Regions from separate parts of the Endozoicomonas sp. GU-1 genome, predicted to be linked through region 1. Evidence: predicted binding sites of a transcription regulator. Region 1 holds the regulator's gene; the other holds the start of a gene.

Region 1 (8,223 bases):
GCCGAAAGGGCTACGACCACCGTCGTAGATATAGGCATCGGACATGCTGTTACTTCCTTATTATTCTGCTGTGCGGAATTTGGTTTTAAATATATTGATTTTGCTTTTGTTAATCAATACCGGGTTTTATCTATTTTCAGTGACTGCTGACGTTAAGTCGTTTCAAGTTGTGGGTCTTGAATGGCTCGGTGGATACCTTCCCGGGGTGGGGATATCCCATAACTTATTCCATTTGAGCTGGTTTCAGAATCCCCTGTAGTGAAAGTCCGTAGCGGGATAGCAATCGGTCTGATTGGTGAAAGATTGACAGATAGTTATAATCAAATTTTTCTTTAGACTCCCTCAGGATAATATGACGACTTCTCTTTCCGGAACGGCAAAGACAGAATTTAACAAGCTGCAAAAAAGGTTGCGCCGCCACGCAGGTCAGGCTATTGAAGAGTTCAATATGATCGAGGATGGCGACAAAGTGATGGTCTGTTTATCGGGTGGCGCTGATAGCTACACGATGCTTCATATTTTGCAGAGTCTCCAGAAAAGTGCACCGATAACCTTTGATTTAGTGGCGGTGAATCTGGATCAGAAACAACCGGGCTTTCCTGAGCATATCCTGCCGGAATACCTGGATGGCCTGAATGTTCCTTATCATATTATTAACAGGGATACCTATTCGGTGGTTAAGTCGAAGATACCGGAGGGTAAAACCACCTGTGGTTTATGCTCGCGCTTGCGCCGTGGCACTTTGTACGCCTTTGCCGAAGATATCGGCGCAACCAAAATTGCCCTTGGCCACCATAAGGACGACATCGTCGAGACCATGTTCCTTAATATGTTTTACGGCTCCCGGCTGGCCGCCATGCCACCCAAGTTACTATCAGACGATGGCCGGAACGTGGTGATTCGCCCTTTGGCTTATTGCCGCGAGAAGGATATCAAACGGTTTGCTGAACAAATGGCGTTCCCGATTATTCCATGCAACCTGTGTGGCTCACAAAAGAACCTGCAGCGTCAGAATATCAAAGCCATGCTGGCTGAGTGGGAAAAAAAGAACCCGAGCAGGATCGAGTCAATTTTTACGGCTATGCAGAATATAGCGCCATCCCAGATGGCTGATACTGGGCTGTTCAATTTCAAGGATCTTGCAATGGATCGTTCTGGCGAGCGCAAGTCCTATGAGCATGAGGACAATCAAACGATCTTTTCCGGGAATATTCCTGATCCAATCGATACCGATAATGACATGGTAAAAATCATTACTATTTAGGGCCTGTTGACGTTCAATTCAGATCAGACTGCAACGGTGCGCCAATAGCTGGCAGGACAGCTTCTGTGCTGCCTTTCAGGAACCAGCCCACAATTTTTCTGTCAATAGTGTTTATGAAATCACCGGTTGTCCATGAATTCAACCGGGTACACGGTGACCTGAATACTGATGGAAAATTCAACTTCTCCAGTTTCCAACCCGACAAGGCAACCATTAAACGATGTCTGTCCGATTTGTCTGGTTGGCTTGTTTGGACACAACAGGGTAGTGATTACCCCTTGTCGCCATCGCTTTCACGAGCGATGTGTGACCCCCTGGCTTAACAGCCGGCAGTTGTCCAGACGAACTTGCCCGGTCTGTCTTAATGCAGCAGTGCCACTGATGCGAGAGGGTGGGGCGAAGCTCTATGAGTACTCAGTGTACAGCGAATCAATGCCCCTGAGTTGCTGTCGCTCCGGAAACCTGGCACAGCTTCAGCAATTGCTGAGCCTGGACCCGAGTATTGTCTTTGCCCTGTTTCGTACCGGTGACACAGGTCACCATGTCCGTCTGCTGTATATGGCCGCCAGCAATGGGCAAATAGGTTGCGTCAGGGCTTTGGTGGCAGCGGGGGCTTCGCTGGATGTCCCGGCCATCAATAACGGCATGACCCCACTGCACATTGCCCTGGTCAATGGCCACCTTGATGTGGTTAATTTTCTGATTCAGTCCGGTGCGGGTCTCAACATGACTAACCGGGATGGTGATGCAGCCCTTCATCTGGCAGCCAGGCTGGAAGATGGTAAGTTTGCCGAAGCATTGGTTCTGGGAGGGGCAAACCCTGCCACCAGGGACAGTGATGACCGAACGGCACTGCATATTGCTGCCCTGGAAGGCCGTTGTGAGTGTGCCAGGATACTGGCCCGGAACCCGGGCATTATTGATACCGTGGACAGCCGTGGCAGGACACCCCTGATTCTGGCGACCAAGGCCGGCCACAGGGCGGTTATGGATATTCTCATCAGCAATGGGTGTAACATGACCATAGCCAGCCGTCATGGCCGGGTGGCAGTTCACCATGCGGCCACCGGTGGTCATGGCCACTGCCTGCGATTACTTGCCGATAAAGGTGCGAACCTTGACGCAGTGACCCCCGTTGGCAGAACGGCGATGCATTACGCTGCCATGCGAAACCATAGTGAATGTCTGGAGATCCTGATTGATAACAACGCCAACGTTGAGGCGTTGGTCAATTGTGGCTGGAATGCCCTGCACCTTGCTGCTTATCATGGACACCTTGAAAGCGTGCAAACCCTGATCCGCAGGGGGGCCAATATCCAGGCCTTTACCAACGGCAATAGCGTTATGACAGCGCTGCACATAGCCACCCGATGCAACCATCTTGGGTGCGCCAGGGTCATCGTTGAGGCTAACGTGGATTTTTCGGCAAGGGACTCGGCTGGCAACACGGTGTTACACGACGCCGTCATCAACGGCAGGTATGTGTGCCTGCGCCTGTTTATTCGCTCCGGTGCTGATCCTGACATGACCAACGCAGAGGGTCAGACCGCACTGCATCTGGCGGTGCTTAAACACCGTTGCAATAGCCTGAAAGCCCTGGTCCAGGCAGGTGCTCAGCTTGATATTAAAGATAATTCCGGCCGTACGGCCATGCACTATGCCGTTGATATGTCCTTTATTCATTTCTCCTTTAATGCTTCCCTGAGCCTGCTGATTCGAGCGAAGGCGGATCTGAATATTCCCGATCAAGACGGCAATACCGTTCTGCATCTGGCGGCATTCAATGGCAACCTGAAAGTTGTCAGGATGCTGTTGAATGCCGGCGCAGATCATCGGGTGAGAAACAGACATGGCAGGACTCCTTTGGTACTTGCCAGACAGCTTAATCACACATCCTGCATCGCCTGGCTGAAACGGCTGCCTTATTTGCGGCCACCGCAGTAGGGCAGCTTATTCTCGGGCAGGCTCCTAGACGGGCGCTATTCTCGGACAAGCTCCTAGTACATGGTTTCACTGAGTTTGACGGGTTGTCGTGCTTCCGCACTCCGTTCGCCCTGAGCCTGTCGAAGGACGGAAACTCCGGACTCTGATAGATCGTGCCAAGCACCCTTCGACTCCGCTCAGGGTGAACGGAGATCGTACACGTCAAACTCATTGAATTGATGTACCAGGTGGGAAAATGTTTTTCCGGATTGAAACTGAATATTACGTTTACGGTATCAATGATCTACTATTTGAATTCATGATTTTGGAAAGAATCAGTACGCCGCAGGTTGGTAATTACTTTATCCGTTTTTGTGAGTGGGGATAAGGTTCGTCGGCGTTGTTTTATGGTAAAGAGTGACCTTTTGACACAACCATTGTTTATAGAATAAACAGCAGGATTCTACAGTATTTTTGTGCAGGGGTAGCAAAATGACAAATCATGATAAGTGGCAGAAATGGTTGATGGCTCGCAGGGATGAGCTGAATACGCGTCTGGGTAAAATTAAACAGGATGCTTCCCGAAAAAACAGTGCCGACTGGTCTGAGCAGGCGCAGGAACGGGAGAATGATGAGGTTATTGATGCACTGGGTAACGAGGCGGTGATTGAACTGGGTAAAATTAACCGCGCCCTTGATCGTATAAATGAGGGCGATTACGGTTTCTGCCTGTCCTGCGGTAAGGAAATTCCGGTTCAGCGCCTTGAGGTTATGCCTTATGCTGACCTCTGTGTTCAATGTGCTGAGGCCAAGGGGTTGTAGGGGAGCATCCATCATCAAGGCGATAAGGGAGCAGGCAGGCTGAATCCTGTTATGCCGGTTTGGCTGCAGCCTGGTTAAAGTACGTTGACTCCTCTGTGGAGCAGCCTGATTCAATAATCATCTTTTGATAGCTTTCGCAGAAGCTCTGGAGTGTTCCGGGGTTTCTGCTGTGGAAGTGCTTTTGCCATAATCTGGCCATGGCAGTGATGTCTTCTTTATCAATATCTTCGATCTGAATACCGCAGCGGTGATAGATAAGCCAGGCAATGGCGGTGGCGTAAACCAGGTTGGTCGCCAGTTCATGATGGGGGTGGGAAAGAAACTCCCGCTGGCTGGCCAGTCCCCGGACTTTGCTGGATAAGTCAGCGTTCGGGGCCAGAAACAGGTCCCAGATATTGCGGTGCATGCGTGGGGAAATCTGATAGATACCGAGCGCCTGGTGATTGGCCTGTTTCAGATGAAAACCAAGCCCGGACTCTCTGGCCGCGGTACCAAGCAGCAGGTTCTCAGCAGTAGGGCTCCACATACCCAGATGCTTGAGTGCGGGGCGAACAACATAGTGCCTTAGTTCCTTGGCGCATATTCCCATTTGCAAAGTCCTTTTTCCGGGTAGATCCCGGTCTGTGCGTCCTGTAATTGCGGGAGTGGCTCTCAGATCCAGACATTGACCCTGGATCTAAGAGACATATCGTATCATCCCTGAAATTCTGAACTGAGGGTGGTTTTACTCACCGGCAAAATTGCACAGGGCATAGGTTGGAATGCCCGCCGCATTGAGTCTGTCAGCACCCTTGAGGTCTGGCAGGTTGATGATAGCTGCAGCTTCCAGTGTGCTGGCTCCTGCTTGTCGGATCAACTGATCGGCAGCCAGCAGTGTGCCTCCGGTGGCGATAAGGTCATCCACCAACAGAATGTTTTCACCGGGCTTAATGGTGTCTTCATGCATTTCCAGTACGGCTTTACCATATTCAAGGTCATACTCGACACTGAGGGTTTTGCCGGGCAGTTTGCCTTTCTTGCGAAACAGTGCCAGCGGCTTGTTCATGATATAGGACAGTGTCGAGCCAAGCAGGAAACCGCGGGCATCAAGCGCGCCAATGCGATCAAAAGTCTGGTTCTCATAACGCTGAACCATGACATCCACGGCCTTACGCCAGGCTTCCGGGTTTTCAAACAGTGTGGTGATATCCCGAAACAGGATGCCTTCATGGGGCCAGTTGGCGATGGTTCTGATTTGCGTTCGCAGATATTCCTGAACGGATGAACATTCGTTTGTATGCATGGGAGGGAGCATGCCGCTGTCAGTCAATGGATAAAAAGGAAGAAGCCACCTCAAAGGGTAGCTTCTTTAGAGGATAAAGTCAGGCGTTGGTAGCAATAGGGTTGGGTTCCAGGGTTTTTCCCCCGGCCAGGGCACAGAGTTCAACCGAGTTGCGAATTTCGATTTCCTTGCCCACGGCGGAGATCAGGCCGTTTTTCTGGAATCGGGTAAATACACGACTAACCGTTTCTACCGCCAGGCCCAGGTAGTTCCCCATCTCATTTCTCGACATGGACAGACGGAACGACTGCGAAGAAAAGCCCCGGCGACGAAAACGGCTGGCCAGGTTAATCAGGAAGGTGGCAATACGTTCATCGGCGTTTTTCTTGGACAGCAGCATCATCATTTGCTGGTCTTCACGGATACGCTTGCTCATCAGGCGCATCAGATGTCGGCGCAGTTCCGGGAATTGATCGGAAAGGGTTTCCAGTTGCTCAAAAGGAATCTCGCAGATCATGGTGGTTTCCATCGCCTGGGCCGACACCGGATAGGTATCCGTATCCATACCGCTCAGGCCAAGAATTTCGCTGGGCAGGTAAAACCCGGTGATTTGTTCCTCACCTTCATTGGTCGCTGTGTAGGTTTTGAGAGCCCCTGAGCGAACAGCAAAGACGCTGGTAAAGGGGTCACCTTCCAGAAACAGGTGTTCGCCTTTTTTCAAAGGACGCCCACGCTTGATAATGTGATCCAGCTGATCGATATCCTTAATGCTCAGTGCCAGTGGCAGGCACAGTGAGCTGAGGCTGCAGTCTCTGCAAGCCACATGGCTCGGCTGTCGGACGTTGGGCTTTGACGTCATTGAGAGGCCTCAAAGTCGTATTTGGCGAAATTCGACACTGTTTATGGAAAACCAAGTGTATGAAAAGTATTACCGGAGTGTAAATCAGGTATGTACGCAACCGGGCAGACCCAGGGTAGGGGTTTGGTGCTGCTTTAGCAATGCGTCATAAACTGCGGTGGTTCCGGTGAGCTTTCATCTGCCGTGTCGTCTATCCAGCCCAGGGCTGACCCTGATAATAGTATGGTCATGGCTCCTGGTGGTTGTATGTCTTTATCCCTGGAAAATCAATCTGACATTGTCTTATGTCACAGGATTAAATTTTCGTTCGTGGTATTTAACGGACATGACAGATTTTGCACTTATGTTTCAAGTAAATCAATGTGATAGTGGTGGCAAGTCGTCGTCAGTTTCAGTTTTTTGCTGATAAGCCGGTGAGCTGCAGAGAGGTTTCGGTTCTGTGCGGGATGATCAGTCATTGTCGGTACTGGCGGGAGAGGGGCTCCGGAGCCTGGTGATTGCTCCGGAGTGCTGCTCAGATAACCTTTGAGTAGAGCGTCTTTTCTTTCATTTCCGGTTGATGGAGATAGTGGTCGAACTGCATACAGATGTTACGGATCAGCAGCGTTCCCTTCGGCAGTACTTCCAGCAAGCCATCGCTATTGAGACTGATCAGGCCGTCCGCCCTCATCGGCTCCAGTCTTGCCAGCTCATCCCGGAAGTAATCCCTGAATTGAATATCAAACCGCTGTTCAATATCGCTGAAATGCAGTTTGAAGTGGCAGATCAGCTGGGTAATCACTGCCTGGCGGACTTTGTCATCAGCGGTCATCTTCAGACCGCGAACCATTGGCAATTGCTGTTCATTGAGCATTGCACAGTACCGGGCTTCATCGGTGCTGTTCTGAATATAAGTGTCGCCTACCTGGCTGATGGCAGACACGCCCATGCCGATCAGGTCGCAATGGCCATGGGTGGTATAACCCTGAAAATTCCGGTGCAGCGTGCCATCCTCCCGGGCCATGGCCAGTTCATCGTCTGGCAGGGCAAAGTGATCCATGCCGATGTAGATGTAGCCCTGATCCAGCAGCTTTTCCGTGGCCTGATGCAGAATGTCCAGCTTCATTTCCGGCGCTGGCAGATCCTGCTCATTGATCCGGCGCTGCGGCTTGAAGCGGTGGGGCAGGTGGGCGTAGTTAAACAGGGATAGCCTGTCCGGGGCCATATCAACCACACGATCGATGGTTGCCATAAAACTGTTGGTGGTCTGGAAAGGCAGGCCGTAAATCAGGTCCATGTGTACCGAGCGGAATGCCATGACTCTGGCAGCATCAAGGATGGATTGAATCATGCTTTCAGGTTGAACCCGGTTAACGGCTTGCTGAACTTTGGGGTTCAGGTCCTGAACGCCCATGCTGATCCGGTTGAAGCCGAGGTCCCTCAGGGTGCCCATCATGGGCCAGTCTACTTCCCTGGGGTCCAGTTCAATGGAGTAGTCTGCGGTATCGCTTTGGGTCAGTTGGAAGTGCTGGCGGATATGCCCCATCAGATCCGTCATCTGATCTCTGCTCAGAAAGGTCGGTGTGCCGCCGCCAAAGTGGAGTTGCTCGACCCGCTGTTCCTGACTGTAGAGTGCTGCCTGCATCTCTATTTCACGAAACAGGTATTCCAGATAACTATTGGCGCGCCCACGGTGTTTGGTGACTATTTTATTACAGGCGCAGTAATAACAGACATGGGAGCAGAACGGAATATGAAAGTAGAGTGACAGGGGCTTGATGGCCCTGGCACTGGAGTGGGCATTGTGCTGATATTTCTCAATATCAAAGCTGCCATCAAACTGCACCGCCGTGGGATAGGAGGTATAACGCGGGCCTGAGTGGTTGTATCGGTGAATCAGGTCTTTATCCCAAACTGGTGCGGTATTCATTATTGCTCTCGGTAATCTTCATGTCTTATTAGTCAGTGTGTTCGCCTTCTGGTCGGTCTTTTGTGCCGGAAAGGGTAAGGCAAAAACAGTCGGTATTACGTCATGATGTTTTTGGCTAGTTTAGAAAGATTTTCAAGGTTGTTCTTTGATCGGTGTCAATAGGTATGAACCGAACCGGCATGCCT
Region 2 (8,223 bases), 1.4 Mb from region 1:
GCGTCAATGTACTTTAAGATGCTGCTGCCTTCCAGCCTGAACTGCTGAGGGCTTGACTGGATAAGTTTAATAATCAGCATAGGATCGACACTGGGCTGCTCTTCAAACTCGACCCTTGCTTCTTTGCTACTGGCATCGAGTTTCTTGATGCCCAGTTTCTGGGCACAGAGTTTTAACTTCATCTGACGGAACAGGTTTTTGGCCGGGTCGGGCAAGAGGCCAAACCGGTCAATCAGCTCAACCTGAAGGTTCTTTAACTTTTCCTCATTATCAGCGGCGGCAATTCTCTTATAGAGAATCAAGCGGCTATGGACATCATGAATATAATCTTCAGGCAACAGGGCCGGAAGCCTTAAGTTCACTTCTGTGCCATGGTTCAAGGGCTGGTCCGGATTGGGTGTTTCGCCGTTGCGAATGGCGTTAACGGCACGCTCAAGCATCTCGGTGTAAAGCGTAAAGCCAACACTCTGTATCTGGCCGCTCTGACCTTCGCCCAGCAGTTCACCCGCACCCCTGATCTCCAGGTCGTTCGAGGCCAGCATAAACCCGGCACCAAGGGTTTGTGCTTCAGAAATGGCTTCAAGGCGTTTCGCGGCATCCGCCGTCATCGATTTCGGTGTCGGTGTTAACAGATAAGCGTAGGCCTGGTGGTGTGAGCGACCAACCCTGCCTCTAAGCTGATGCAGTTGGGCCAGGCCAAACTTGTCAGCCCGGTTGATGATGATGGTATTGGCATTAGGGATATCGATACCGGTTTCAATAATGGTTGTGCATACCAGAACGTTGTAGCGCTTGTGGTAAAAATCGGACATCACCTGTTCAAGCTGACGCTCACGCATCTGGCCATGACCGGTGATGACCCGTGCTTCAGGAATCAGTTCCTGAAGGTCGCTGGCTACTTTTTCAATGGATTCCACCTGATTGTGAAGATAGTACACCTGCCCGCCACGCAGCAGCTCCCGGAGGATCGCTTCTTTCACCAGGGGTTGGTCATATTGCCGGACAAAGGTTTTCACCGAGAGTCGCCGTGCCGGTGGTGTCGCGATAATGGACAGGTCGCGAATACCGGACATGGCCATATTGAGCGTTCTTGGAATGGGTGTTGCGGTCAGGGTCAGGATATCAACCTCGGACCTCAATGACTTGAGCTTTTCCTTGTGGCGGACCCCAAAGCGGTGTTCTTCATCGATAATAAGCAGGCCAAGATCTTTAAAGGTCAGGTCGCCCTGAAGAATCTTGTGGGTACCAATAATGATATCCAGTTTGCCCTCAGTGAGCCGTTCTTTTACCTGATCCACGGCTTTTTGCGATTTGAATCGTGAAATAACATCAATTTCTACGGGCCAGTCCGCAAATCGATCGCGGAAACTTTCGTAGTGCTGTTGCGCCAGCAGCGTCGTGGGAACCAGAATGGCCACCTGTTTACCGCTATGGGCCGCAAGGAAAGCGGCCCGCATGGCAACTTCTGTTTTACCAAAGCCCACATCACCACAGACCAGGCGATCCATGGGTTTTGGTGCGCACATATCACCAATAACGGCGGCAATGGTCTGTTGCTGATCGGGCGTTTCTTCAAACGGAAAGGCCGCAGCGAAAGCCAGATAGTTCTGCTCCGGCTCAGTGAAAGGAAACCCTTTTCGTGCTTCTCTGCGGGCATAAATATCCAGCAGTTCAACGGCCACGTCCCTGGCTTTTTCGGCGGCCTTACGCCGCACCTTGCTCCATTGCTCACTGCCCAGCCGGTGCAGCGGGGCAAGTTCATCATCGGCACCGGTGTATCGGGAAATCAGGTGGAGAGAAGCGACCGGTACATAAAGTTTGGCTTCGTTGGCATATTCCAGGGTCAGAAACTCCGTGGTCTGGCCATCCACTGCCAGTGTTTCCAGCCCTCTGTATCTGCCAACCCCATGGTCAATATGCACCACGGGGGCTCCGATTCTTAACTCGGTCAGGTTGCGAATCACCTGGTCGGCACTGTGTTCGTCTTCTGTCTTCCGCCGTCTGGTCTGTTGTACTCTCTGGCCAAGCAAAAGTGCTTCCGGGATAACAGCGATTTGTTCTTCCGGTAAGTACAGTCCGTTGTCCAGTAGCCCGGTACTGACCGCCAGGGCGGGCTTTTCTTTAAGAAATGCGGACCAGCCATCACACAGATCAGGGGTTATATTATTCTGGCTCAGCAGCTCCAGCAGTACTTCCCGCCGCCCAGCACTTTCGGCGACCAGCAGGACATGATGAATGTCATTTATAAAGGTTTTGAGGTGGGCCAGTGGTTGCTCAAGCCGGGCATTAATGGTCAGTTCCGGCAATTCCTCACGGTTTAAATTAAATCGACCGGCCTTGGGTGCAACAGGCTGCTCAAACAGTGTGACTCTGGGGAAGTCGTTCAGTCTGCTGTATAGCTCCTCCGAGGGCATCAGAACCCGGGATGGCGAAAGTATTGGCCTTTGCGGATCAGCACGTCGGTTGTCGTAACGTGCATGAACATCCGAATAAAAATGATCCAGTGCTGAACCCACGGTGTCGTAGATCAGTATTCGGGTGTTTGGTGGCATGTAGTCGAAAAGCGTTGACGTCTCCTCAAAGAAAAGAGGCAAATAGTATTCAATGCCCGGGCTGGCAATACCTTTGTTGATATCCTGGTAAATCGGGCATTCACGATGGTTAACGTCAAAGGTTTCCTGAAAATTACTGCGAAATAACGCTATCCCTTGCTTATCCAGGGGGAACTCATGCCCCGGTAGCAGTTGTATCTCCTCAACCGTTGCAATGGAGCGTTGCGTTTCAGGATCAAACGTTCTCAGTGACTCTATCTCGTCATCAAACAGATCAACCCGATAGGGCGTGTCAGCCCCCATGGGAAAAATATCAACAATCGAGCCACGGATAGCGAACTCGCCATGTTCCATCACTGAGTCAACACAGCGATATCCGGCCTGTTCAAACTGGCCCCGGCGTTCATCAATGATAAACCGGGTGCCCGGTTGCAACGACAGGCAGCTGCCCAGCAGATAGTTCTTCGGACACAGGCGGTGCAACAGCGTCGTCACGGGCACAATCAGAATTTTTTTGCGGCCACGGTTGTCGGTCAGGGGAAGGTGGTAGAGCGTTGACAGTCGCTGGGAAATAATATCCTGATGGGGTGAAAAGGTATCGTAGGGCAGTATCTCCCAGTCCGGCATTTGCTGAACATGGATGTTGGCTTCTTCAGCAAGGAAGAACGCCAGCTCTTCTTCCAGCCGATTTGCTGATGAACTGTCCGGCGTAATAATCATCAGCGGCTGGTTGTCCGATACCGCAGCACAGGAAATGGTCAAGGCAGGCCCGGCTTTCGCGAGATTTCCCCACTGAAGCTTGTCGCCGGGGTGGGTTGGCAGAGGAATAGTGTGTTGAAACATGAAAATCCTGAAGGCTCTCCTGATTTACCCCAAATACAGATATAAGTGGTGGATTGTAGCGGTTGTGATCCTGTTCTCCCAGTATTGCCAGCGGGAAATGGCGGAATAAGCAGGAAAATCAAAGGCAGAAAGATTACCGCTGTTAACTTTTGATAATCTTTGTTGCCTCGAACACCATCAACAAGGATAATACCAACGAAACATAAGTCCCAAATAAGGGATTGTATTTAAAACAGAAATAATAAACGGGAATTTATCGTGGTAGCAGACCGTTTTCAGGACTGGAAAGAGCGTGAAGCACTGGCTGAGTCAATGATCCCTCTGATCGGCAAGCTGTATAGAAATCACCATGTTGTCACGTCTGTGTTTGGGCATCCCGTCATTAACCGCTCCGTAATCAGCCTGCTGAAAGCGCACAAGTTTGTCCGTCAGATTGAGGACAATGGTCTTTCTGTCCGTGAGACTTACCCTGTGCTGGAAATTCTGGCAGGCCTTGATCTGGGGCCATCGCGTATTGATATTGGCAAGCTGGCGGTTGGTTACCGGGCGGAAGCTGCAGGCCTGTCACTGGAAGAGTACGTTACCGGTCAAGTAGCGTCAGTGACTAATGGCCATAAACAGACGTTGGGCCCGGGTCAGGATGTCGTATTGTATGGCTTTGGCCGGATTGGCCGTTTGATGGCCAGAATCCTCATTGAGCGCGCGGGCAGTGGCTCTGGTATTAACCTGAGGGCCGTGGTTGTCAGGCCCGGCGGTGCAGGCAATGATCTTCAGAAACGGGCAAGCCTGTTGCGTCGCGACTCGGTTCATGGTTCTTTCCAGGGCACTATATCTGTTGATGAAGAGAATAAAGTTATCTATGCCAACGGTGTGGGCATTCAGGTTATTTATTCCAGTAGCCCGGATTCCATCGATTACACCCGGTATGGCATTAACCATGCCGTGATTGTCGACAACACCGGTAAATGGCGTGATAAAGAGGGATTGAGCCTGCATTTGCAATCAAAGGGAGTGTCCAGGGTCCTGCTGACAGCACCGGGTAAAGGGGATATCAAGAATATTGTTTATGGGGTAAATCATAACGATATTGAGCCGGACGATCAGATTCTTTCCGCCGCCTCCTGTACCACTAACGCGATCACACCGGTGCTGAAGGCCATTAATGATGAGTTTGGTGTTGAACACGGTCATGTAGAGACGGTTCACTCCTACACCAATGACCAGAATCTGATTGATAATTACCACAAAGGTGAACGTCGTGGACGCAGCGCTGCCCTGAATATGGTCATTACCGAAACCGGGGCAGCGAAAGCCGTTGCCAAGGCGTTGCCTGAACTTGAGGGCAAGTTGACGGGGAATGCTATTCGGTGCCGACCCCGAATGTTTCCCTGGCCATCCTTAACCTGTCCCTGGACAAGGCCACCACCGTTGAAGAGCTTAATCGCTTTATCAGGGAGATCTCACTGTATTCCAGCCTTCAGAAACAGGTAGATTACGTCACCTCTGTTGAAGCAGTTTCCAGTGATTTTGTGGGTAGCCGTCGAGCTGGCGTTGTGGATGGGCAAGCCACTATTGTTGATGGAAAACGCTGTGTGCTTTACGTCTGGTATGACAATGAGTTCGGTTACAGCTGTCAGGTCAACCGGATACTTCAGTTTATGTCTGGTGCGATGTACCCGTCGGTTCCATAAAACACTCGTTTGTCAGTAGTGATGAACACTTCACAGAGTGACGGATTCGTTGTTCGACTAATCAGTCACTCTGTAGATGCTGCCATTTTCATATCTTATCCCGATTTACCATTACGACCTGCGTACATTGATATTGGTCAACAATGAGTGAGATTGGCCGCCCTCTAAATTGTAACCATTCTCATTTGCGTATATATTCAGATCAATTGACATTTTGTCAGGCAGCAACCATTCCACACTAAAACCCCGACAAAAAACAGGTTCTGGCCCTGGCAAATGATTTAGGTGCAAATATCTGGGTCATTTTTGCGAGTTATTACCTGCTGTGCAGAAAAAACGCGTACAAAACTGACTTTATGATGCCTGTGGAGAAGATTTACATGAAGGTGACATTGGGTGAACTGAAAACCGGTGAATGTGGCCGGGTAACCGCTTTTGCGGATGCTGGCAGTGCCTACCGGCGGAAATTGCTGGCAATGGGCCTGACGCCCGGAACCCGGTTCACGGTTTGTCGTGTTGCGCCATTGGGGGACCCAATCCAGTTGGAAGTCAGGGGCTTCCAATTATCGATTCGAAAGGATGAAGCCGCTGTTATAGAGGTTTCCAGAACATGAAAAAACACGTTGTTGCAATCGTCGGAAATCCTAACTGTGGTAAGACAACGCTGTTTAACGCGCTGACCGGTGCCCGGCAGCGGGTTGGTAACTGGCCAGGCGTTACTGTGGAAAAACGCAGTGGTTTTTATACCTTTGCTGATAACGCCATAGAAGTGGTTGATCTGCCCGGAACCTACTGTCTTGATGTGGTTGACAGTGACGTTTCTCTTGATGAAAAAGTGGCGCGGGATTATATCCTGAAGCGTGAAGCTGATTTAATTATCAATATTCTTGATGCCTCAAATATTGAAAGAAATTTGTACCTGACCACTCAATTGCTGGATATGGGTGCTCCAGTCATCGTTGTGCTCAATATGATGGACGTTGCCAGGGAAAAGGGCATGGACATTGATATTGACAAGCTGGCTGAGGAACTCGGCTGTCCGGTGCTGCCCCTGGTTGCCAGCAAGTCAGGCAATATTAAAGCCTTTTTACAAAATATTAATGATTTTCTGAATAATGGTATTTCCGTAGCCCCGCCATTGAACCTTGGTGAACAGCTGGAACAGGCCATTGCCGTTATTGAATCGACCCTTGAAGCGTCTGTGAATCTTGATAGTCCGCTGTCCCGACGCTGGTATGCCCTGAAGTTACTGGAAGGAGACACTGTGCCTCTGCCGGAACTGACCTGGCAGGTGGTTAATGAGGCTACCCGGCAGCGTCATATCATTGAGGCTGCCCTTGAGGAAGATCTGGACATTATTCTGGCCAGTCGACGTTACGATGTGGTTGGTCAGCTTATGGAGTCAGTGATTCGTGAGCGGGGCGTGGTCAGTCACCGGCTGAGTGAATCCATTGATCGTGTGGTATTGAACCGGGTGCTTGGGTTCCCCATTTTCCTGGGTGTCATGTATCTGATGTTCATGTTCACCATTAACTTCGGCAGTGCCTTTATCGACTTTTTCAATATCTTACCGGGACTCTGCTGGTGGACGGCCTGGGCCACTGGCTGAACTCGGTTGGTGCTCCCGCCTGGGCAGTGACGTTACTGGCGGACGGTGTGGGTGGTGGTATCCAGACTGTATCGACATTTATCCCGGTGATTGCTTTCCTGTTTCTGTTTCTTTCCATACTGGAAGACTCGGGATACATGGCCAGGGCTGCTTTTGTCATTGACCGGCTCATGCGCTTTCTGGGGCTTCCGGGCAAAGCTTTTGTTCCCATGCTGGTGGGCTTTGGCTGCAACGTGCCTGCGATTATGGCAGCACGGACACTGGACAATGAAAAGGACCGGCTGTTGACCATCTCCATGGCTCCGTTTATGTCCTGCGGTGCCCGATTGCCGGTGTACGCACTGTTTGCCGCTGCCTTTTTCCCGGAGTCCGGCCAGAATGTGGTGTTTATTTTGTATCTGGTGGGTATCCTGGCGGCAATATTTACCGGGTTGATTCTCAAGCAGAGCATCCTTAGTGGCGACAGTTCGCCATTTATTATGGAGTTGCCCAATTACCATTTGCCATCGGTGACTCAGGTCATGTTACGCACCTGGGATCGTCTCAAGGCTTTTATCCTGCGTGCAGGCAAAGCGATTGTGATGGTGGTGGTCGTGCTGAACACCCTGAATGCTATTGGTACCGATGGCTCTTTCGGTCACCAGAACACTCAGAACTCCCTGCTCAGCAAGATTGGCCAAACCATTACCCCGATATTTTCCCCCATGGGTATGACGGAAGAAAACTGGCCAGCGGCTGTGGGACTGTTTACAGGTATTTTGGCGAAAGAAGCCGTTGTGGGTACGCTTGACTCAATGTACGGTGCTATTGCCGCGTCTGAAAACGCTGACACCGAGGGTGAAACGACGTTTGACCTGTTGGCAGGTTTGCAGGAAGCCGTTGCCACTATTCCAGCCAATCTGAGTGGTTTAAGTGGCACACTGGCAGATCCTCTGGGTGTCGAAGTGGGCGATCTGACCGATCTGGAGGCGGTTGCCGAAGAGCAGGCAGTCAAGGTCAGCACCTTCTTCTGTTATGGCAGGCCTGTTCCCCAGTCATGCTGCGGTTATTGCCTACTTATTGATGATCCTTCTTTATACTCCCTGCGTAGCAGCATTGGGTGCTATTTACCGGGAAACCACCCTGGGCTGGACGCTGTTCATTTCCGGATGGACCTTCTTCCTTGGCTATGCGGTTGCCACTATTTATTACCAGTTGTCACTGGTATCTGTGCAGCCCGGCGAAACGCTACTTTGGGTGGTATCGATCATGCTGATGATGTTTATTGTGGTTACCTTGATGAAACGCATGGGAGCCTCAGTACTGCAAGGGCGGATGGATGTCAGCCCGCAATGACATCGTAAACGCAAAGCGTGGCCAAAAGCACTGTCAGTGCTTTTGGCCATTAACCGGAACCTGACAGGCGCTGACCATGCTGATCAAAATCCGCGATTATTTGAAACAGCAGAAAGTGTGCTCTCTGGCTGACCTCAGTGTGAAATTCAATACCACACCTGAGGCCATGAGAGGGATGCTCTCACACTGGCTA

Evidence for each region. Region 1 encodes FNR, which switches genes on or off when oxygen is low (the NO sensors DNR and NnrR bind a similar motif). Its sites were predicted from a motif close to TTGATNTANATCAA; they were not measured.
Region 2: O3276_RS02400 (FeoA family protein) is a predicted target of FNR. The motif match lies at 5,214-5,227, and genes of this name have one in related genera.

Annotation. Positions count from the first base shown of each region.
Region 1 covers NZ_CP114771.1:1,884,074-1,892,296, reverse strand. Annotated here, with positions in the region: gene O3276_RS07630 (3-oxoadipyl-CoA thiolase) at 1-45, opposite strand, end outside; gene ttcA (tRNA 2-thiocytidine(32) synthetase TtcA) at 353-1,264, shown strand; gene O3276_RS07620 (hypothetical protein) at 1,378-1,587, shown strand; gene O3276_RS07615 (ankyrin repeat domain-containing protein) at 1,532-3,208, shown strand; gene O3276_RS07610 (TraR/DksA family transcriptional regulator) at 3,680-4,009, shown strand; gene O3276_RS07605 (hypothetical protein) at 4,059-4,535, opposite strand; gene O3276_RS07600 (adenine phosphoribosyltransferase) at 4,734-5,291, opposite strand; gene fnr (fumarate/nitrate reduction transcriptional regulator Fnr) at 5,371-6,129, opposite strand; gene hemN (oxygen-independent coproporphyrinogen III oxidase) at 6,644-8,038, opposite strand.
Region 2 covers NZ_CP114771.1:516,713-524,935, forward strand. Annotated here, with positions in the region: gene mfd (transcription-repair coupling factor) at 1-3,395, opposite strand, end outside; partial or broken gene O3276_RS02395 (glyceraldehyde-3-phosphate dehydrogenase) at 3,708-4,945, shown strand; gene O3276_RS02400 (FeoA family protein) at 5,467-5,700, shown strand; gene O3276_RS02405 (FeoB small GTPase domain-containing protein) at 5,697-6,695, shown strand; gene feoB (ferrous iron transport protein B) at 6,671-8,038, shown strand; gene O3276_RS02420 (FeoC-like transcriptional regulator) at 8,107-8,223, shown strand, end outside.